DNA from 2 places in the Acidovorax sp. LjRoot66 genome. Region 2 is predicted to be linked to the other one. Evidence: predicted binding sites of a transcription regulator. Region 2 holds the regulator's gene; the other holds the start of a gene.

Region 1 (11,310 bases), 4.7 Mb from region 2:
CAGTGCCCACCACGCCCAGGCCCAGGGGTGCGGGCCCGGTGCAGTGGCCAGCACCGCCGGCACCAGCACCGCCGACAGGCTGATGCCCCAGCCCGTGCCGCCGTAGTACAGGCCCAGCAGCAGGCCGCTGCGCCCGGGCTGCTGCGCGCCCAGCCGCGCCGCGAGCAGGCCGCCGCAGACGAAGACCAGCGCACTCGCCACCCCGGCCAGCAGGCGCTGCACCAGCAGCGGCACGGCATCCACGAAAAAGCCGCACAGCCCCATGAACACGGTGGCCAGCACCGACCCCGCCACAAGCAAGGTGCCGGGCGAAAAGCGGCGCAGCAACATCGGCGTGGCCAGGGCGCCCAGCAGGTAGCCCAGCGCATTCACGGTGTTCATGGCCCCGGCCAGCGTGTAGGACCAGGAGAGGTCCTCGCGCATCGGCGGCAGCAGCAGCGCGTAGGCAAAGCGCGTGATACCGAGCGAGACAGCCGCCCCCATCGACAGGGCCACGGCCAGCCACAGGCCATTGCGCAGCAGGGCGGAGGAAGGCGCGGGCGGGTCATGGCTCATGGCGGCCATTGTGCCGGGCAAGGGTCCACGGTGCTGTCGCCCGCTGTTCTCCATGCGCAGCCTCCCAGGCCTTGCGGTAACACAAATCCCTTGCCCTGTGTTGCGCCAGCCCACTGCAGCCTTTGCCGATTGCGAATACGCTTGTCCGTCATTTCCGGTCCTTGCGACCTCCGCACGAACGAAAGCTCCGCTCCATGTCCACAGCCTCTCTTTTCGATCCCCTCCAGGTCGGTGACATCCACTTGGCCAACCGCATCGCCATGGCACCGCTCACGCGCAACCGCGCACCCAATGCCGTGCCGGCCGAGATCACGGCCACCTACTACGCGCAGCGCGCCAGCGCCGGCCTGCTGATCACCGAGGCCACGGCCATCAGCCACCAGGGCCAGGGCTATGCCGACGTGCCGGGCTTGTACGGCACCGAGCAGCTCGATGCCTGGAAGAAGGTCACCACCGCCGTGCACAAGGCCGGCGGCAAGATCGTGACCCAGCTGTGGCACGTGGGCCGCATCTCGCACAACGACCTGCAACCCGATGGCGGCGCACCCGTGGCGCCCTCGGCCCTCATCGCCAAGTCCAAGACCTACCTGATCGACCGCGCCACCGGCAAGGGCAGCTTCGCCCCCACCTCGCAGCCGCGCGCGCTCGACGCATCCGAGCTGCCCGGCATCGTGCACAGCTACGCGGCCGCCGCCCGCAACGCGGTGGAGACCGCCGGCTTCGACGGCGTGGAGATCCATGGCGCCAACGGCTACCTGCTCGATCAGTTCCTCAAGACCGGCGCCAACCAGCGCACCGACGACTACGGCGGCAGCATCGAGAACCGCGCCCGCCTGCTGCTCGAGGCCACGCGCGCCGCCGTGGATGCCGTGGGTGGCGGCAAGGTCGGCATCCGCCTGTCGCCCGTCACGCCGGCCAACGATATCGTGGACGAAGACCCGCAGCCCCTGTTCGACTACGTGATCCGCCAGCTCGCCCAGCTGCGCCTGGCCTACATCCACGTGATCGAAGGCGCTACCGGCGGCCCGCGCGAACTGCCGGACCGCCCCTTCGACTACGCCGCCCTCAAGACGGCCTACCGCGAAGCCGGCGGCAAGGGTGCCTGGATGGTCAACAACGCCTACGACGCCGGCCTGGCCGAGAAAGTGGTGGCCGACGGCACGGCCGACATCGTGGCCTTCGGCAAGCTCTACATCGCCAACCCCGACCTGGTCGAGCGCCTGCGCACCAAGGCCCCGCTCAACGCCTGGGACCAGAGCACCTTCTACGGCGGCGGCGAGAAGGGCTATACCGACTACCCGACGCTCGCTGAGACAGCAGCGTAACAAGCGTTGTCAGCTCTCGGGCGGTGCCTGCCTCAGCAGCGCATGCAATGCGCGCTGTACACGCCAGTGCCCCCGTGCAAGGGCCGCCCCGCCGCACCGGGGGCGTCCCCCCTTTGGGGGGATGACGCGAAGCGGCTCAGGGGGGCTACCCCAGCCCTATCGGACTGGGGGCCCGCATCACGATGCGGGTGAACAAGCGGTCATAGGCCCCGTCGCGGACCGGGCCCTGCGCCAGGGGATTGATGTTGCTGGCAAACGCCGCATCCACGGCCGCCCAGTCCTGCGCATCCAGGTGCGCGTGGGCTGCGGGAAGCACCACGGTCTCTTCGATCCGCATGTGCTCTAGGTAGAAGGCCACATAGCGCTGCAGGGCCTCCTCGAACGCGCTGCGCCGCGTGTCCCCCAAGAGTTCCCAGGCCAGCAGCAGGTGCTGCAGCTCGCGCACGGCTGCCTCCCCGCCTGCATGCTCGCGCTCGAGTTGCGCGATGGCTGCCGCCGCCTCGGGCGCACGCTCCGCCACTCGGGGGAAAAGCCACTGCGACTCCTTGGGGTGGTGCTGGCGCTCGGGAAACTCATCGATGTAGAACAGCATCGCGCGCATCACGTCGAAGAACGCGGCCGGCGCGTCGGCCGGCCCCCGGTCCAGCATCAGTTCCAGCGAGCGCAGCACCGCTGCCAGCGAGGCGTGTTCGTCGCGAATGGTCCGCACACTGGCATGGGGCATGGCTTCGCTCCTGAAGATTACATTGCCCCAAGGGTGCCATGCCGGTGTCCGGACCGACCTGACGCAGGTCAATGAAAGCCCCATGAAAAAAGCCCCGCTCGCAGAAGCGCGCGGGGCCTTGCCCTGGGGCCGAAGACGGCGTGGCGTCAGCGTGCCAACAGCTGGCGCGAGCCCGTTGGTGCACGCAGCGATGCATGCTGATGGGGCTGGGCCACGGGGCTGCCGCTGTGACCGCCATGGCCGCTGTGGGCCATCGACTCGTCGAGCTGGAACTGCTGCACCACTTCCGACAGGCGCGCCGCCTGCTCGCGCAGCGACTCGGCCGCGGCAGCGGACTCTTCCACCAGCGCCGCGTTCTGCTGCGTCATGCGGTCGATCTCGCCCACCGACTGGTTCACCTGGCCGATGCCGGCCGACTGCTCGGTGGCCGCGGCCGTGATCTCGCCGATGATGTCGCCCACGCGTTGCACGCTGGCCACGATCTCCTTCATCGCCGTGCCCGCGTCTTCCACATGGCGCACACCGCCGTCCACGGCGGTCACGCTGTTGCTGATCAGCGCCTTGATGTCGCTGGCCGCTGCGGCCGAACGCTGGGCCAGGCTGCGCACTTCGCTGGCCACCACGGCAAAGCCACGGCCCTGCTCGCCCGCACGGGCCGCTTCGACCGCCGCGTTCAGCGCCAGGATGTTGGTCTGGAAGGCGATGGAGTCGATCAGGCCGATGATGTCGCCGATCTTGCGGCTCGATGCCGAGATCTCCTGCATGCTGGCCACGGCCTGCTGCACCACCGAGCCGCCACGCGTGGCGGTATTGGAGGCCGATGCCGCCAACTGGTTGGCCATCTGCGAGGACGATGCCGTCTGCTGCACGGTGGAGGTCAGCTGCGACAGTGAGGCCACGGCCTCCTGCGCGTTGCTGGCCGTCTGCTCGGTGCGCTGCGACAGGTCCTGGTTGCCCGTGGCGATCTCCTGGCTGGCCGTGGCGATGTTGCCGCTGGCATCGCGCACCTGCGCCACCAGCGAACCCAGGCCCTGCTGCATGTCGCGCAGCGCGCGCTGCAGATCGGCCACCTCGTCCTTGCCCTGCGGGTTGATGGGCTGCGACAGATCGCCACCGGCAATCGCCTGCGCCATGCGCCGGGCTTCGGCCAGTGGGTTGCAGATGGACTGCATGTTCAGCAGCGTGAGCGGCACCACCACCACCACCGTGATCAGCACAGCCAACGCGAACAGCAACTTGGTCTGCGCAGTGACGCTGCTCTGCTGCTCCACGGCCTTGGCCACATCGGCACGCAGCACCTCATCGAGCTGCACCATGAGCTTGTCGGCCTGGTCGAACTCGGCCACGGCCTTGCCGCTCATGCGGTTGGCGATGGTGGCCGTGTCGTAGCCCCCCGCCTCCAGCTGGCGCGCCACATGGGCGAACTGCTCGCGGTAGCTGTCCAGGCGCTTGATGATGTCGCGTACCACGGGGTTGTCGCTGTCCTCGGGTCCGTCCAGGAACTTGGTGGCGATCTTCTTGGCCTTCTCCTGGCTGGCCAGCCACTTGGCCTGTGCCACCTTCACAACCTCGGGCTTCTCGTAGCCGATGATCATGTCCTTCTCGAGCTGGCGGATGGTGCCCATCTCGCCGCGCAGCTCGGCCATGTACCCCACTTCGGCGAAGGAGTTGGCCATGAAGTCCTCGCTGAGATCGGCAATGCGGAACATGCCCAGCATGCCGGCACCCCCCAGCAGCCCCAGCAGACCCAGCACCACGCCAATGGCCCCCAGCATGCGGAATCGAATGGTGAACTGCCGCATGAGCGAGAAAAGATTCATGATCTGTCGTCCTTATGGATGTGTGTGCCCGTGCCGGACTGCAAGGAAGGCGTCTGCGACGCAGGGCCTTCCCCACCCCCGTGTCCGCCGGGCTGCAACAAAACGTTGCAGTTTGCCAGACAAGTGTGACCATGCGCCATACGTGTTTATCACATGCGCCAGCGCTTGAGCAGGAGGGCATTCGCCATCACGCTTACCGAGCTGAGCGCCATAGCAGCCCCGGCCACCACCGGGCTCAGGTAACCCAGCGCCGCCAAGGGGATGCCGGCCACGTTGTAGGCAAAGGCCCAGAACAGGTTCTGGCGGATTTTCATCACCGTGCGGTGCGAAATGTCCAGCGCTGCCGCCACCAGCAAGGGGTCACCGCGCATCAGCGTGATGCCCGCCGCATGCATGGCCACATCGGTGCCATTGCCCATGGCCATGCCCACGTCGGCGGCGGCCAGGGCCGGCGCGTCGTTCACGCCGTCGCCCACCATGGCCACCACATGGCCGCCCTGTTGCAATGCGGCCACCCGCACGGCCTTGTCACCCGGCAGCACCTCGGCCATGACCTCGCCCGCCGCCGGGTCGAGCCCCAGGCGGCGCGCCATGGCCTCGGCCGCCCCCCGGTTGTCGCCCGACAGCATCACCGTGCGGATGCCCCGGGCCTTGAGGGCCGCCAGCGCCTCGCGCGCGCCCGGCTTGGGCTCATCGCCAAAGGCCAGCAATGCGCGCAAGGCCAGGCCCTGGGCCGTGCGCTCGGCCACCGCAGAGACGGTAGCGCCCTCGGCCTGCAGATCGGTGGCACGGCCGGCCAGCGATCCCAGGTCCACCTCCAGCTCCTGCATCCAGCGCAGGCTGCCCACGAGGTAGCTGGCGCCCTGCACTTCGCCTTCGGTGCCACGGCCCGGCACGGCGCGCACGGCATCTGGGGCCTGCAGGGCCAGCTGGCGCTCCTGCGCCGCGCGCACCACGGCGCGCGCCAGCGGGTGCTCGCTGCCGCTCTGCACCGCCGCGACCGCCGCCAGCACCGCGCCTTCGACTAGGCCCGGCACCACCTCGAAGGCGGTCAGCCGCGGCTGGCCCACGGTCAGCGTGCCGGTCTTGTCGAAGGCCACCGTGTCCACCTGGTGCGCACGCTCCAGCGCCTGCGCATCCTTGATCAAAATGCCGTGCTTGGCGGCCACGCCCGTGCCCGCCATGATGGCGGCCGGCGTCGCCAGGCCCAGCGCACAGGGGCAGGCGATCACCAGCACCGCCACGGCGTGGATCAGTGCCGCCTCCATGCCAGCACCGGCCCACAGCCAGCCCAGCAAGGTGGCCAGGGCCATGGCCAGTACCACCGGCACGAACACGGCCGACACCTTGTCCACCAGCCGCTGCAGCGGGGCCTTGGCGGCCTGCGCATCCTCCACCAGGCGGATGATGTGCGCCAGCACCGTCTCGGCGCCCACGGCCGTCACCGCCATCACGACGCGCCCGTCGCCGTTGATCGAGCCGCCCGTGAGGGGCGCGCCCACGTCGCGCGCCACCGGCAGCGGCTCGCCAGTCAGCATGGATTCGTCCACCTGCGTGTGGCCCTCGTGCACCGTGCCGTCCACCGGGATGCGCTCGCCCGGGCGCACCACCAGCCGGTCGCCCACCAGCACCTCGGCCACAGGCACGTCCACCTCGCCGGCCTTGCCCAACAGGTGCACCACGTCGGGCCTCAAGGCATGCAGCGCATGGATGGCGGTGGTGGTCTGGCGCTTGGCGCGTGCCTCCAGCCACTTGCCCAGCAGCACCAGCGTGACCACCACGGCCGAGGCCTCGAAATACAGGTGCGGCGCATGGCCAGCATGTGCAGTAAGCCATAGCCACACCGACAGGCCCCAGCCCGCGCTGGTGCCCAGCGCCACCAGCAGGTCCATGTTGCCCGTGAGGGCCTTCAGTGCATGCCAGCCCGCTTTGTAGAAGCGCGCCCCCAGGATGAACTGCACCGGCGTGGCCAGTGCGAACTGCAGCCACGCGGGCAGCATCCAGTCCTGCCCGAAGAGATCACCCAGCATGGGCAGCACCAGCGGTGCCGACAGCGCCAGGCCCACGCCCACGGGCAGGAAGCCAGCCCAGGGCGACAGGTCCTCGGCCGCATCGGCGTGGTCCTTCGCCAGCGGCTCGTAGCCCGCATTGCGCACGGCGCGGCGCAGTTGCGCCTCCAGCGCAGCGGCATCGCTGCCGGCGGGCGCCGCCACGCCGATGCGGGCGGACTCCGTGGCCAGGTTGACCGAGGCATCCTGCACGCCCGGCACCTTGCGCAGCGCGCGCTCCACGCGGCCCACGCAGCTGGCGCAGGTCATGCCGCCGATGCCCAGGTCGAACTGTTGCAGGGCCTCAAGGGCCCGGTCAGGGGTGGTGTCGTTGGTCATGAGGGGTACCTTACAGCTTGCCATGGTGTCAAGGTCAAGCCCTTGCCCCAGATCAAGTCGGCGCCTTGTCCGATACGGTGGCATTGCCGGCGGTGGTCGAATTTTGTGCATGACAAGCCCTACACCCCCACGGGCGCGCACCGGCCAGGCCCCCCAGCCGCTGGACCGCGCCGAATTCCGCGAACGCTTCCTGCTCGACTTCCAGGACCCGCGCTTTGCCGACGAGGCCGGCGACGCCCTGGACCGCATCGAGGCCATCGCCTGGCGCAACTACGACGACAACCGCAAGGCGCCACGCACACGCAAGGCCGGGCCCGGCTATGCCGACCCGGACTACGACCTGTCGGTCGACTGGCTGGAGGCCAAGGAGCGCATCGACGCAGCGCGTGCGCGCTGGGCCGACCCGGCCAGCCCCTCGCGCGTGCTGCTGGTCTGCGGCTCGGCACGCAACGACGGCACCTGCCCCGGCGAGATCTCCAAGAGCTGGCGCATGCTCAACATGGCGCGCGACGTGCTGGCCGCCGAGCACATTGAAATCGACCTGCTCGACCTGAGCCGCGTCACCTCCGACTACGGGCGCCACATCCATCCCTGCAAGGGCTGCGTCTCCACGGCCATGCCGCTGTGCCACTTTCCGTGCAGCTGCTACCCCAACCATGCCATGCGCCAGACGGGAGACTGGATGAACGAGATCTACGAACGCTGGACCGCCGCGCACGGCGTGATGATCATCACCCCCGTGTACTGGTACCAGTCGCCCAGCCCGCTCAAGCTCATGATCGACCGCCTGGTCTGTGCCGACGGCGGCAACCCCGACCCCACCAGCACCCACGGCAAGAAGTCCGCCGAGGCCAAGGCGCTGGAGCTGGCCGGCTGGGGCTACCCCAAGCACCTCGAAGGCCGCACCTACGCCCTGGCCGTGCACGGCGACGTGGCCGGCATCGAGATGTCGCGCCGAGGCCTGTCGGACTGGCTCGACTGGATGGGCTTCATCGACGCCGGCCAGGCTGCGCGCCTGGACCGCTACATCGGCTACTACGAAAGCTACGCCCAAAGCCACGAGGTGCTGGACCGCGACACCGCCATGCAGGCCGAGATCCGCGGCGCCGCACAGGCCCTGGCCGCGGCGGTGGGCGAGCTGCGCGCGGGCACCCTCTCGCGCCCCGATGCCGGCGTACGCCGCGCCCGGCCGAAGTAGGCAGTCCCTCTTCAAGGTTTTGCAGCAGGGCTTGACCTTGCCACCATGTGAAGGTTTACGCTCCAGGCTGTTCAATGCAATCAGCCAACCAGCAAGGAGTATTCACATGCAGCCATCTACCACCACCAGCCATGACTTCCAGGTCCAGGGCATGACCTGCGGCCACTGCGAGCGCGCCGTGACCCAGGCCGTGCAGGGCGTGGACCCGGCCGCCAACGTGCGCATCGACCGCGCCAGCGGCAATGTGCATGTGGAGCACAGCAGCGCCGCGCGCGAAGCGCTGGCCGCCGCCATCGCCGAAGAAGGCTACGCCGTCGCGGCATGAGCAAGACCGACTGGCCCGTGCCCATCGGCGAGGCCGCGCGCCGCGCCGGGGTTTCGGCGCGCATGGTGCGCCACTACGAGTCCCTGGGCCTGGTGGCCGGCGTGGCGCGCACCGACAGCGGCTACCGCCAGTACACCGCGGCCGACGTGCATGGCCTGCGCTTCATCCGCCGCGCACGCGACCTGGGCTTTTCGATGGAAGAGATCGCCGGCCTGCTCGCCCTGTGGCAGGACCGCAGCCGCGCCAGCAGTCAGGTCAAGCGCATCGCCCAGGCCCACATCGAGGACCTGAACGAGCGCATCGCCGCCATGCAGGCCATGCAGCGCAGCCTGCAAACGCTGGTGTCGTGCTGCCATGGGGATGAGCGGCCGGACTGCCCGATCCTGGATGACCTGGCGGGGGAGCCAGCTCCCCCCAGGCACTAGGCGCGCTTGCGCGGTGCCGCTGCTGCAGCCGGTGCCACCTTGCGCACCCGCTTGGCAGGCGCCTTGGCCACCACCGCGCCATCGGCGCGCCGCAACACCCCCTGGCACAGCGTCGCTATGCACTGCTCGGCCACCTGCTCGGCCGTGTACTCGCCGCCGGGCTGGTACCAGCGGCCGATCCAGCTCAGCGCCCCGGCGATCACGAAGGCCGTCATCTTCGGATCGCACGGCTCCAGCGAGCCCTCCTGCACGCCCTCGGCCACCAGGCGTCGGAACTCCCGGTCGATGGCGGATTTGTGGCGGCGTAGTTCGGCGCGGCTCTCGGGCGGCAGCTGCTCGTCGCCCACACGGATCAGGCACTTGCCGAAATCCTCTGTGACGATGCGCGCATAGACCTGCATGCAGGTCATGAGCTGGTCGACGGCCTTGCCGCCAGCCGCGCGCGAGGCATCGATGCCCTCGAGCATCATCTGCAGGCCCTTGCTCACGCACTGCAGCAGGATCTCGTCCTTGTTCTTCACGTAGTAGTACAGCGTGGGCTTGGTGACGTTCAGCCGCGCGGCGATGTCGTCGAGCGAGGTGGCGTGAAAGCCGCGTTCGTTGAACAGCTGCGCGGCGGCCTGCAGCACGGCATTGCGCTTGGCTTCGCGCTGCTGTTCGCGGTGCGACGCGGGCGCCCAGGGCGACGCGGGCGGGCGGTCCGCACTGCGGGGGGGCGACACGGTGGGGCTGGGCATGGCGGGCTGGTTCCTCGGGAAAGTACGGATGCTGGTTTGGCGCAGGGCCTTCCAGAATCTACTCGTGAGTAAACAGTTTACGCACAAGTAGAAAATTTCTGCAGGCCCGCAGGCATTTTCTGGTCAGCACAAACCCGCATTAGAAAGCCAATGGAGACACACCCACCCGGCAATCCCCCCGCCAGCGCGCCGCCCCTGCTGCAGGTCGATGGCGTCACGCTGGCCTTCGGCGGGGTCAAGGCGCTCACCGGCGTGGGCTTTGGCGTGCAGTCCGGCTCCATCACCGCCGTGATCGGGCCCAACGGCGCGGGCAAGACCTCGCTGTTCAACACCATCTCGGGCTTCTACCGCCCGGGCAGCGGCGCCATCCGTTTCAAGGGCCAGGACATCACGCGGGTGCCGGCCCCGCAGCGCGCCCGGCTGGGCCTGGGGCGGAGCTTCCAGAACATCGCGCTGTTCCGCGGCATGACGGTGCTCGACAACATCAAGCTCGGGCGCCACGCGCACCTCAAGGCCAACGTGCTCGACGCGCTGCTGTACATCGGCCGCGCACGGCGCGAAGAGGCCGCCCTGCGCGCCGACATCGAGGAGCGCATCATCGACTTCCTGGAGATCGACCACATCCGCCACGCGCCGGTCTCGGCCCTGCCCTACGGCCTGCAAAAGCGCGTGGAGATGGCCCGCGCCCTGGCCATGCAGCCCGAGATCCTGATGCTCGACGAGCCCGTGGCCGGCATGAACCGCGAGGAGACCGAGGACATGGCGCGCTTCATCCTCGACGTGCGCGCCGAATGGGGCGTCACCGTGCTCATGGTCGAGCACGACATGGGCATGGTCATGGACCTGTCGGACCACGTGGTGGTGCTCAACTTCGGGCAGGTCATCGCCCAAGGCACGCCGGCCGAAGTGCAGGCCAACCCCGAGGTCATCCGCGCCTACCTGGGCTCGGGCGACGTGGGCGACCTGCGTGCCCGGCTGCATGCTGGGGCCGCGACGCCGCTGCAGGGAGTCGCATGATGGACTGGGCCTACCTGTTCGAAATCAGCCTCACCGGCATCTCCGGCGGTGGCCTGTACGCGCTGGCGGCACTGGCCTTCGTGATGGTCTACAAGGCCACGCGCGTGGTCAACATCGCCATCGGCGAGATGCTCATGGTCGGCGCCTACCTGTTCTTCACCTTCGCCGCCACCTTCGCGCTGCCGCTGTGGCTGGCCATTCCTGCAGCGGTGCTCGGCTCGGGCCTCTTGGGCGCGGTGATCGAGCGCACCATGATCCGCCCGCTGCTGGGCGAGCCGCCGATCTCCGTGTTCATGGTCACCGTGGGCCTGGCTTCGGTGCTCGTGGGCCTGGTGGAGATGATCTGGACGGCCGACCAGCGCCGCCTGCCCGAGTTCATGCCGACCAAGCCCATCATGATCGGCGAGGCCTTCCTCGCGCCCAAGGTGTTCTGGGGCGCGGTGATCGCGGTGGCCTTCATCGCGGCCGTGCTGCTGGTGTTCCGCTTCTGGCGCGGCGGCGTGGCCCTGCGCGCCACGGCCAGCGACCAGGCCGCCGCCTACTCGGTGGGCATCAACGTGCCGCGCGTGTTCTCGCTGGCCTGGGTGGTCTCGGCCATGATCGCCGCAGTCTCCGGGATCATCGTCGGCTCCATCGGCGGCATCTCGTCGAGCATGGGCGTGTTCGGCCTGTCGGTGCTGGTGGTGGTCATCGTCGGCGGGCTCGACAGCGCGCTCGGCGCCCTCATCGGCGGCGTGCTCATCGGCCTCATCGAGGCCCTGGCCGGCGCCTACCTGGGCGGCGAATACAAGCTCCTG
Region 2 (11,310 bases):
TCGCCGCCCAGGCGGCACAGCATGTCGGTCTGGCGCAGGCAGGTCTGCAGGCGCTCGGCCACCAACTGCAGCACGCGGTCGCCGAACGGGTGGCCCAGCGAGTCGTTGATGATCTTGAAGCGGTCCAGGTCCAGGAACAGAATGGCAAAGCCGGTATCGCTCTGGCGCGCGCCCTGGATGGCGGTGTCCACGCGCTGCGACAGCAGCAGGCGGTTGGGCAGGCCGGTGAGCACATCGCTGTAGGCCAGCTCCTCGATGCGTTTTTGCGCGGCATGCTGCAAGGTGAGGTCGCGCATGAAGCCGATGCTCTGCACCAGCCGGTCCTCGTCGTCGCGCAGCGCCACCCAGGACAGCTGCACGGCGCAGTAGGCGTCGTTTTCGCGGGGCAGCCACAACTCGCCCTCCCAGAAGCCCTCGCGCGCCCAGCCGGCCTCGACCTGGGCCATGAAGTCGGCATCGGGCCCGCCACCGAACAGCGAGGCTGCAGCCGCACCCTCGAAGGCGCGCGCGGTCTTGCCCACCAGGCGCTCGCAGCCGGGGTTCATGCGCATCAGGCGGTGGTGGCTGTCGGCGATGAAGATCGCGTCCATGCTCGACTCGAACACCCGCGCCGCCAGGCGCAGGCTGGCCTGCACCTCGTTCTGGCGCGTGATGTCGCGAAACGAATACACCCGCCCCACGGCGCGCCCCTGGCTGAACTGGGGCACCGAGCGGCGCTCCAGGCTCATGCCGTTGCGCAGCCCGAGGATGTCGATGCTCTCCTGCATGGGCTCGGCCACCACGGCGGCCAGGCGCTCGACATAGGTGGGCACGTCGGCCACCTGGTCGGCCATGTGGGCAAACAAGGCCTCGTCGTCGCGGCGCACCAGCAGCGGGGCCGGCACGTTCCACAGCTGGGCCAGCCGCTGGTTGAAGGCGCGCACCCGCCCATCGAGGCCGCACACGAGCATGCCGTCGGCGGCCGAATCGAGCGTGGCACGCAGCTCGGCCAACAGGGTTTCGAGCTCGCGCTCGGTGGCCTGCTGGTGGCTTCGGTCCACCATGGTGACGAGGAAGGCCGTGCCGCCTTCGAGCCGGGGCACGCGCGTCACGCGCCGCTCCACCGCCACCAGGATGCCGGTGGCGTGCAGCACGCTGGTGTGCGAATGGATGCCGTCGGCTACCACGGCGGCCGGCTGGCTCCAGAAGATCTGGTCCTGCGGCGTGGCCGCCAGCAGGGTGACCGGCGTGCCCAGCATGTCGGCGATGGTCAGGCCCGTCAGGTGCTCGGCCGCCTGGTTGGCGGCCAGGATGTACAGGGTCTTTTCATCGACGAGCCATACCGCCTCCAGCAAACCGTCGATCCATGCCTGCGGCAGCGGCCGGATCACGCTCCACCCTCGTCGGGGACGGGGGCCACGGCACGCTCGAAGAAGTAGCAGATGCGCTTGCGCGGCGACAGGTAGTCGAGCGCCTCGCGCGGCAGCTGTGCGGGCTTGAGGCTGCGGCGGATACCGAGCTCGGGCACCGTCTCCAGGTCCAGGATGGGCGCCTCGTCCTTGGGCACGCGCGGGTCGTGCACGATGACCTTGGGGCGCAGCGGCCGCGAGGAGTTGACCGAGGCCACGATGGCGTAGCGGTCGTTGACCAGCTGCACGATGGAGCCCGGCGGGTACACCCCCATCATGCGGATGAAGGCCCCCAGCACCACGGCGTCGAAGCGCGCCTTGTGCTGGGCGAAGATGACGGACAGCGCCTCGTGCGGGGTCAGCCCGCCCATGCCGCTGCCGGGGCTGCACAGGCGGTCGTAGTGGTTCACCAGCGCCAGCACCTGGCCGGGGCGCGAGAGGTCTGCCGCCGTGAGCCGCATCGGAAAACCGCTGCCGTCCACCATTTCATGGTGCTGCGCAATGGCCAGCAGCACCGGCTTGCCCAGGCCCATACGGCCCGCCAGCGCCACGGATTCACGCACATGGCCCTCGTAGCGGGCGCGGTCGGGCGCGGGCATGTGGGCCTGTACGTTCTTGAATGCGTCGGGCAGGCGCATCTTGCCCACGTCATGGATCAGGGCGGCCACCCCCAGGTCCTGCAGGTCCTCGGCCTTCATGCCCAGGGCCTTGCCCAGCAGCAGGCTGACGACAAGCACGTTCACGGGGTGCAGCGCCCCGGGCTCGCCCACGCCTTCGGAGAGCAGGCGGATCACCGAATCGCCGTTGTTGAGCAGGTCGCTGACGCAGCCGGCCACCAGCACTTCGCCGTCGGTGCGGGCGCGCTCGGGATGGTCCACGACCACCTTCTCCAGCGCCACATAACGGCGCGTGGCCTCGCCAAAGCGCTGGTTGCACTGGGCCAGGGCACGGTTCTGCGCCTCCAGCAGCCGGCGCCGGCGGGCGGCGGCTTCATCCACAGCGGGGTCGGGTGGCACAGCCAGCGGAGCGGGGGCCGTCGCCTCCCGCACGGCACCTGGAGCGTCGGCGGGCGGCGCCTCCTGGTGGCTGCCCACCGGGGGCAGCGCCAGCTCGCGCAGGTCGGGATCGCTCTTCTTGGGGACGTAGCGCACCTCCGTCAGCCCCAGTTCGCGCAAGGTGGCGATCTGCTCGGCAGACGCCACCCGGAAACTGCTCACCGGAAACGGATGGTGCATCCAGCCCAGGTCGAGCTGGATGTACATGCCGATGCGCAGCTGGCTGATGTCGATGAGGATGGAAGAATTCACTTCGGGGCGTACGGGTGGAAGCACGGCGGCATCGCTGCCACCATTGGTTACACCATTATCACCAGTTCTGAAGGCCTGTCTTGTCCTGCAATGTCATAGGACATAGCCATGGCGATACTGTCCCGAATTCGGTGATGCAATGCACGACACCCCGGGGAAAACCCTGCACCGGAGCGTTGCGCCAAAGCCGCGTTTCGCTCCAGGCCGCCCCCCTGCAGACGCAGAGCCCTGGCAATGCACCGATCAGGCGGCCCTGCGATCCGTGCAACTGCGTAGGACGCGCAAAACAACAGCTGGCGGCTGACCGGCTGTCTCACCGGCACCACAGCGAAGGCTTGTAGACCAGGTCCATCCACAGCGCCCAGCCGGCCGCCGCGCACAGCAGCCCCCCGGCCACGCGCGTGCCCCAGTCGGCCCGGGCCTGGTTGATGCGGCTGCGCAGGCGCGACCACAGCCACGGCCCGCCCACCAGCCACAGGCCACTGCCCAGGGCGAACAGCGCCATGGTGGCGCCCCCCTGCACCGGCCCACCGCTGAGCGCCGCCACCAGCAGGGCCGAGTACAGCAGGCCGCAGGGCATCAGCGCCCAGAGCAGCCCGGCCGCACCCACACCGCCCGCCCCCGCCGTGAGGGGCTGCACGCGCCGCCACACCGAGCGGCCCAGGCCTTCCACCCAGGCCGGCTGGCGCGCCTGCACCAGGAGCAAGAGGCCCCAGGCCATCATGGCCAGGTGCAAAAAGGTCCAGGCCGGCTGCAGCGCAGCGGTGCGCTGGGTCAGCCAGGCCAGGCTATCCATGGCCAGGGCAGCAGCCGCGCCCAGGCCAGCGTAGCCGGCGACCCGCCCGCCATGGAAGGCCAGCAGCCGGCCCAGCGCAAGCGATGGTGCGGGTTCGGCCAGCCCCGCGCCCCCCTGCCCGGCCCAGCGAACGGGTTGTTCCCCACCCTGCCCCACCAGCGCCCCGCACGGCGCCGCGCACATGGCCAGGCAGTGCGGGCCACCGGCCAGGCCCATCAGCAGCGCGGTCCAGCCCAGGGTGGCCAGCATGGTCAGATGATCCGGGAGAATCTGGCGCGGTTGCGGTCGGCCTGCAGGTAGCGGTCGAACACCATGGCGATGCCGCGCACGAAGAACCAGCCCATGGCCGAGACGGTGATCCCCTCCTCCGTCACGCTCACCAGGCCCTGCGCCTGCAGGCCCGCGAGCTGCTCCAGTTCGGACGCAAAGGTGCGCCGGAAGTCGATGAGCCAGCCCGCCTCGATGGATTCGAACAGCAACTCGCCCTGGCACATCAGCGCCATGATCACGGCGCGGCGCACCAGGTCGTCGCGGTTCAGGGCCAGGCCGCGCACCACGGGCAGGCGGCCCTGGTCCAGCAGGTCGTAGTACTCATCCAGGGTCTTGGCGTTCTGGCTGTAGGTGGCGCCCACCCGGCCGATGGCCGAGACTCCGAGGGCGATCAGGTCGCAGTCGGGCTGGGTGCTGTAGCCCTGGAAGTTGCGGTGCAGCCGCCCCTGGCGCTTGGCCACGGCCAGCGCGTCGGTGGGCAGGGCGAAGTGGTCCATGCCCACGTACACATAGCCCGCGTCCATGAACTGCTGCAGCGAGCGCGAGAGCATGGCCACCTTGGAAGGCGCCGCCGGCAGCTCGGCCGGCACGATGCGCCGCTGAGGCTTGAAGCGCTCGGGCAGGTGGGCATAGGCATACAGCGCAATGCGGTCGGGCCGCAGCTGCTTGACCTGCTCCAGCGTGCGGTCGAAGGATTCTGGAGTCTGCCGCGGCAGGCCATAGATCAGGTCCACGTTGACCGAGTCAAACCCAAGGCTGCGCGCCGCCTCCACCAGCGCAAACACCTGCGCGGCCGGCTGCACGCGGTGCACGGCCTTTTGCACATCGGCATCAAAATCCTGCACGCCAAAGCTCAGGCGGTTGAACCCCAACTCGGCCAGCACCGCCAGGCGCTCGGGGGTCACGGTGCGCGGGTCCACCTCGATGGAGTATTCGCCGCCCGGCGCAAACGTGAAGCTGCGCCTGAGCACCGCCATCAGCTCGCGCAGCTTGTCGTCCGACAGAAAGGTGGGCGTGCCCCCGCCCAGGTGCAGCTGGCTCACCACCTGGCCCGTACCGCAGTGGGCCGTGTGCAGCTCCACCTCGCGCGCCAGGTAGCGCAGGTACACATCGCCCCGGTCGTGGTGCTTGGTGATGATCTTGTTGCAGGCGCAGTAGTAGCACAGCGACTCGCAGAACGGAATGTGAACATACAGCGACAGCGGCAACGCCTTGCCCGGCGTGCCCGCCTTGCGCTGGGCCAGGGCCAGCACATACTCGTCTTCTCCGAAAGCCTCGACGAAACGGTCAGCCGTGGGGTAAGAGGTGTAGCGGGGACCAGGCACGTCGAAGCGGCTCAGAAGTTCGGGCGTCACAGCGGTCATGGGGAGCGGTTCCTTGTTGGGTACTGACTGTGCCGCAGCCTTTGCCCACCGACCTTGACGCAGATCAAGTGATCACGGAGTCGCAGGGCCCACAATTTGATGCATGTCAGCCACCACCACGCTCCTCCCCCCGGATGCGATCCGTTCGCACCCCCAATCAGCTGCTGTGCCCATGAACCCGCTCACCATCAAAGTCGCCTGCTCCAACTGCAACCTGCGTGAGCTGTGCATGCCCGTGGGCCTGAACGACGAGCAGCTCACGCGCATCGACGAGATCGTGGCCGTGCGGCGCAAGGTCAAGCGGGGGGGCACGCTGTTCCACAACGGCGAGGTGTTCACCTCGCTCTACGCCATCCGCACCGGCTTCTTCAAGACCTGCGTGGCCACCGAGGACGGGCGCGACCAGGTGACGGGCTTTCAGATGGCGGGCGAGATCATCGGCCTGGACGGCATCGTCAACGACCACCATACCTGCGACGCCGTGGCGCTCGAAGATGCCGAGGTCTGCGTGATGCCGTTCGACCGCATCGAGGAGCTCTCGCGCGAGGTCACGGCCCTGCAGCACCATGTGCACAAGATCATGAGCCGCGAGATCGTGCGCGAGCACGGCGTGATGCTGCTGCTGGGCAGCATGCGCGCCGAAGAGCGCCTGGCCGCCTTTCTGCTCAATCTGGTGCAGCGCCTGCACGCGCGCGGGTTCTCGCAGTCCGAGCTGGTGCTGCGCATGACGCGCGAGGAAATCGGCAGCTACCTGGGCCTCAAGCTCGAAACCGTGAGCCGCACCTTCTCCAAGTTCGCCGAGGACGGCATCGTCGAGGTCAAGCAGCGCCATGTGCGCATCCTGGACACCGATGCGCTCAAGCGCATCGTCAACTCGCAGACCTGTAGCTAAGAGACTTGCAGGCGGGCTAGCACCTCGGTCTTGCCGCTGCGGTCCGCGCGCAGGATCAGCGCCTCGCCCGAACTGGTGTTGGTGCTGGCCAGATCGGACAGCACGAACATATGGGTGAACCAGGCCTCGAAGCTTGCGCCCCGTGCCGACGCGGCCACCAGCGCCTGGCGCAGCTCGCGCAGGTGGCTGGCACCGGTGGTCTCCGGCGCGCCGCGCGGCGAACCCAGCGCGGGCCACACCTGGGGGGCGGCAAAGGCCAGCGTGGCACTGTCGATGCAGCGGCACCAGGGGCTCGAAAGCACCTTGGCCGGCTGCAGCTGGCGCTCCTTGAACCACACGCCGGTGCGCCGTGCCTGCTCGCGCCCTTCTTCGCTGAGGTTGCGCTGCGTGCCGCAGTCGCCCAGGCGAAACCCCGGTGGATCGAAGGTGCCGGGCGCCAGCGCGTGGCGGAACGCAGCCACCACCCCGCCCTTGCGCAGCAGGGCCTCGGCCTCGGGGTCCTGGGCGGCCCAGGCATGCAGCGTGGTCAACGCCAGCCCGGCGCCCAGCACGGTGCGCCGGCCAACGGCCACTTCAGGCTGCGGGCTGGAACGCATAGCCATTGCCCGATGCCGCCATGCGCCCGAAAGCCGGGAACGGGAAGTGAAAGCCCCCCAGCATGGCATTGCTGGCGGTGATGCGCTGGAACACCTCGCGCCGCACCTTGCGTGCGGCCTCGGCATCCATGTCGAAGGTCACGGCCCAGTCGGGGTTGCGTGCGAACAGGGCCGGCACGTTGGTCAGGTCAGCCACGTAAAAGAAGTTCTGGCCGGCGGACTTGAGCTCAAACAGGGTGTGGCCCGGCGTGTGCCCGTAGGCCGCCACGGACTGGATGCCCGGTGCCACTTCGGTACCCGCCCCGAACTGCACCAGCGTGTCGGCCGGCATGGTGGCAAAGGTGCGGCGCACATTCTCGAAGGCGCCCTTCATGCCCGCGGGCGCAGCCGCCATGCGGGCATCGTCCATCCAGAAGGCATGCTCGGCGGCCGGCACCAGCACCTTGGCCTTTGGGAAGGTCGGCGCGCCCGCCTTATTGCGAATACCGTTGATGTGGTCGCCGTGGTAGTGGCTGATGAGCACGGTGTCGATGTCATCGGCCTTCAGGCCTGCAGCGGCCAGGCTGTCGAGCAGCTTGCCGGTGGTGGGGCCGCCAAACTCGCCCAGGCCCGTGTCGATCAGGATTTTGCGCCCGCCTGCCACCACCAGGAAGGGGGTGTAGGGCACGTCGATGTAGTCCGTGGGCAGGCCCTGCGAGGTGAGCAGCGCACGCACTTCGGCCAGCGGCGCGTTTTTCACGAACTCCTCGCCCAGCGGGCGGCGCGTGACGCCATCGGCCAGCGCCACCACCTCCACATCGCCCACCTTCATGCGCCGAAAGCCGGGGTTGGGCAGGGTGGGCGTACCGAAGTTGGGCGCATTCTGCGCCCACACAGGCACGAACGAGCCCGCAGCGTAAAAAGCAGGGGCGGCAAGCCCAGCACCCAGGAAATGGCGGCGTGACAGCATGAAACTCTCCGGTATTGAGTTGAACTGATGAGTTTTCAACTGTAACGGGGAGTGGCACGATGGCACCAGACCCGGCGCAAATCAGTAGGCGCCATGGGGTCTTGGGATCTTGCCAGGGGCGTCAGTCCAGGGTAATGCGCTGCGCCTTGATCAGCTTGTGCCACCGGTCCGTCTCGGTGCGGATCAGGTCTGCATACTGGGCCGGCGTGCTGGCCACGGGCTCGATGCCGAAGTCCACCAGCTTTTGCTTGACCGCAGGCTGGTTGATGGCGGCAGCCACCTGCTTTTGCAGGGCAGCCACCACGTCCGCCGGCGTGCCTGCGGGCGCGACGATGCCCACCTGGGCAGACGCCTCGACGTTCTTGAAGCCCAGTTCGGCGAAGGTCGGCACATCGGGCAGCTGCGGCAGCCGCTTGGCGCTGGCCACCGCCAGCGGGCGCACCTTGCCGGCCTTGATGAAGGCGCCACCGGCGGCCAGGTCAACCATCATGGCCGGGATCTGCCCGCCGGCCAGGTCCGTGAGCGCCGGCGCAGCGCCGCGGTAGGGGATGTGGGTCATGAACAGGCCGGCATCGACCTTGAGCAGCTCCATCGCCAGGTGGTGCGGGCTGCCTGCGCCGGCCGAGCCGAAGCTCATGGCGCCGGGCTTGGCCTTGGCCTTGGCGACGAAGTCCTTGGCGTCCTTGAAGTCGGCGCCCGGGTTGACCACCAGGATCATCGGGAACTTGCCCATCAGCGTCACGGGCAGCAGGTCCTTGCTGGGGTTGTAGGTCAGCTTGCTGTACAGCGCCGGGTTGAACACCATGGTGCCGTTGTCGGCCGACAGGATGGTGTAGCCGTCGGGCGCGGCGCGGCCCGTTTCCACGGCGGCGATGGCCGTGTTGCCACCGGGCTTGTTGTCGATCAGCACCGGCTGGCCGACCTGGGTCGACAGCTGCTGGCCCACGGTGCGCGCAAGAAAATCGGAGCCGCCGCCCGCCGGGTACGGCACCAGCCAGCGGATGGCCTTGGCCGGGTAGGTTTGCGCGCTGGCCGGGGCGGCCCAGGCCAGCAGGGCCGGCAGAGCGAGCATTCCAGCCAACAAGCGACGATTCTTCAACATGTCTGCACCTCAGGGGATTAATATCTGCGTGATGTTACTCCGCTATGCGTAATAGCCTGGGGCAGCGTTTACCCTAGGTTTTCGACCAAAACACCATGACCACATCCCCTTCCACGGCCCGGGTGGCCGACCGCCGGCAACGCGTCCAATCGGCCGAAATGGGGCTCAGCGTGCTCAAGGCGCTGACCCGCCTGGGCGGTGCGGCCAGCCTGACCGCCACGGCCGCCGAGGTGGACGAGAGCCCTGCCAAGGTGCATCGCTACCTGGCCAGCCTGTGCCAGCAGGGCTTTGTCGAGCAGTCGCCCGTCAACCAGCACTACTACCTGGCGCAGGAGTCGATTGCCATTGGCCTGGCGGCCCTGCGCCAGTGCGACCCCATCCGCCTGGGCGAGGCGTCCCTGCAGCGGCTGCGCCAGGCGCTGGAGGTCACCGCCTTCCTGGCGGTCATGGGCAACAAGGGGGCCACCGTGCTGCGCATGGAAGAACCCACCCTGCCCGTCACGGTGAACATCCGCGCGGGCTCGGTGCTCTCCACGCTGTGGTCGGCCACGGGCCGGGTGTTTCTGGGTTTCTCCAGCGACCGGCTGGTGATCGACATGGCCGAGCAGGAGCTGGCCGAGGCCTCTGCGGACAGGCGCGCGCAGCTCGACGGCACCCGGCCCGTCGAGCAGTTGCGACAGCAAGTGCGAGCGCGGGGCTGGGCCGTCGCCCACGACTCGCTGCTCAAGGGCATCAGTGCGCTCGCGGCGCCGGTCTTCGACGCCACCGGCAATGTGTGCGCCTGCCTAACCACCCTGGGGGCCACGGGTGGCTTCGACCTGCGGCCCGATGGCGCCATCTGCCCCGCACTGCTGCAGGAAGCGCGGCTCATCAGCCGCGCCATGGGCTACCAAGGCAACCCAGGGTAAACCCGAATCATTGTCGCTACATTGCGTAATACATTTACGCAAAAGGAGATTTACGATGACTGCCCCCGCCAACGCCTCCCGCTGCCCGGTCGACCATGCCGCGATGGCCGCCGCCCAGAAAAGCCCCACGGGCTGCCCCGTGAGCGCGCGTGCGGCGGCGTTCGACCCGTTCGCCGCCAGCTACCAGCAAAACCCGGCCGAGGTGGTGCGCTGGGCGCGCGAGGAGGAGCCTGTCTTCTACAGCCCCGAGTTGGGCTACTGGGTGGTGACGCGCTACGAGGACGTGAAGGCGGTGTTCCGCGACAACATCCTGTTCTCGCCCTCGGTCGCGCTCGAAAAGATCACGCCCGCCACCGAGGAGGTGCTGGCCATCCTCAAGAGCTATGGCTTCGCGATGAACCGCACCATGGTCAACGAGGACGAGCCGGACCACATGGCGCGCCGGCGCCTGCTGATGGACGCCTTCATGCCCGAGCGCCTGATGGACTACGAGCAGCCCATCCGCGACCTGGCGCGCCAATACATGGACCGCTTCGTGGACAAGGGGCGTGCGAACCTGGTGGCCGACATGTTCTACGAGATTCCGCTGACCATCGCGCTGCACTTCCTCGGGGTGCCGGATGAAGGGGCAGAGCAGTTGCGCAACTTCGCGGTGGCGCACACCCTGAACACCTGGGGCCGGCCCACGGCGCAGGAGCAATTGGAGATCGCCCACAACGTGGGCCGCTTCTGGCAGACCGCTCAGGGCATCCTGGACACCATGATGGCCCAGCCCGATGGCCAAGGCTGGATGTACGACTCGATCCGCCAGCACCACGCGCACCCGGACATCGTGACCAAGTCGTACCTGCGCTCGATGATGATGGCCATCCTGGCCGCCGCGCACGAGACCACGTCGAACGCCACGGCCAACGCCTTCATGACACTGCTGTCGCACCGCCATGCGTGGGAGGAAATCTGCGCACAGCCCGCTCTGATACCCAATGCGGTGGAGGAATGCCTGCGCGTGGCGGGCTCCATCATCGCCTGGCGGCGCATGGCCACACGCGACACCGAGGTCGGCGGCGTGAAGATCCCGCAGGGCGGCAAGCTGCTGCTGTTCCAGGCATCGGCCAATGCGGACGCCAGCCACTTCGAAGACCCCGACCGCGTGGACCTGCACCGCGAAAACGCCGTCGAGCACCTGACCTTCGGCTACGGCGCGCACCAGTGCATGGGCAAGAACATCGGGCGCATGCAGATGCGCATCTTCCTCGAAGAGTTCGTGCGCCGCCTGCCGCACATCGCGCTCGTCGAAGGGCAGCAGTTCGAGTTCCTCTCGAACACCTCGTTCCGCGGCCCGTCGGCGCTGTGGGTGCAGTGGGATCCGCTGCAGAACCCCGAGCGCCAGGCCGACAAGGCGCCTGCCGTCCTCGCCAGGTTCCAGATCGGCCCGCCGCCCAAGGACGGCATTGCCCGCGCGGTGGTGCTCAAGGACAAGATCGCCGAGGGCGAAGGCCTCTACCGCTTCGTGATCGCCGCGGCCGGCAGCACGCCCCTGCCGGCCTGGAGTGCGGGCTCGCACATCGACCTCATCGCCGGGGGCCACCGCCGCAAGTACTCGCTGTGCGGATCTGGCGCCCACCCCGGCTGCTACGAGATCGTCGTGCAGCGTGAAGAAGGCGGCCGAGGTGGATCGCGGCACTTCTGCGACACCTTGCAGCCCGGTGACGAACTGCAGCTGGCCGGGCCGAAGAAC

The links. Region 2 encodes FNR, which switches genes on or off when oxygen is low (the NO sensors DNR and NnrR bind a similar motif). Its sites were predicted from a motif close to TTGATNNNNATCAA; they were not measured.
Region 1: a site for FNR is predicted at 2,663-2,676, ahead of ACSQ3Y_RS01950 (hemerythrin domain-containing protein). Genes of this name have one in related genera too.

The regions. Positions count from the first base shown of each region.
Region 1 covers NZ_CAXUQU020000001.1:410,049-421,358, reverse strand. Annotated here, with positions in the region: gene ACSQ3Y_RS01960 (YbfB/YjiJ family MFS transporter) at 1-555, opposite strand, end outside; gene ACSQ3Y_RS01955 (alkene reductase) at 750-1,880, shown strand; gene ACSQ3Y_RS01950 (hemerythrin domain-containing protein) at 2,026-2,604, opposite strand; gene ACSQ3Y_RS01945 (methyl-accepting chemotaxis protein) at 2,751-4,424, opposite strand; gene ACSQ3Y_RS01940 (heavy metal translocating P-type ATPase) at 4,574-6,811, opposite strand; gene ACSQ3Y_RS01935 (flavodoxin family protein) at 6,921-8,009, shown strand; gene ACSQ3Y_RS01930 (heavy-metal-associated domain-containing protein) at 8,116-8,334, shown strand; gene cueR (Cu(I)-responsive transcriptional regulator) at 8,331-8,759, shown strand; gene ACSQ3Y_RS01920 (TetR/AcrR family transcriptional regulator) at 8,756-9,496, opposite strand; gene ACSQ3Y_RS01915 (ABC transporter ATP-binding protein) at 9,647-10,513, shown strand; gene ACSQ3Y_RS01910 (branched-chain amino acid ABC transporter permease) at 10,510-11,310, shown strand, end outside.
Region 2 covers NZ_CAXUQU020000001.1:5,072,560-5,083,869, forward strand. Annotated here, with positions in the region: gene ACSQ3Y_RS23875 (EAL domain-containing protein) at 1-1,370, opposite strand, end outside; gene ACSQ3Y_RS23880 (HD-GYP domain-containing protein) at 1,367-2,695, opposite strand; gene ACSQ3Y_RS23885 (sulfite exporter TauE/SafE family protein) at 3,009-3,740, opposite strand; gene hemN (oxygen-independent coproporphyrinogen III oxidase) at 3,743-5,125, opposite strand; gene fnr (fumarate/nitrate reduction transcriptional regulator Fnr) at 5,298-6,017, shown strand; gene ACSQ3Y_RS23900 (histidine phosphatase family protein) at 6,014-6,619, opposite strand; gene ACSQ3Y_RS23905 (MBL fold metallo-hydrolase) at 6,591-7,562, opposite strand; gene ACSQ3Y_RS23910 (Bug family tripartite tricarboxylate transporter substrate binding protein) at 7,684-8,664, opposite strand; gene ACSQ3Y_RS23915 (IclR family transcriptional regulator) at 8,760-9,572, shown strand; gene ACSQ3Y_RS23920 (cytochrome P450/oxidoreductase) at 9,628-11,310, shown strand, end outside.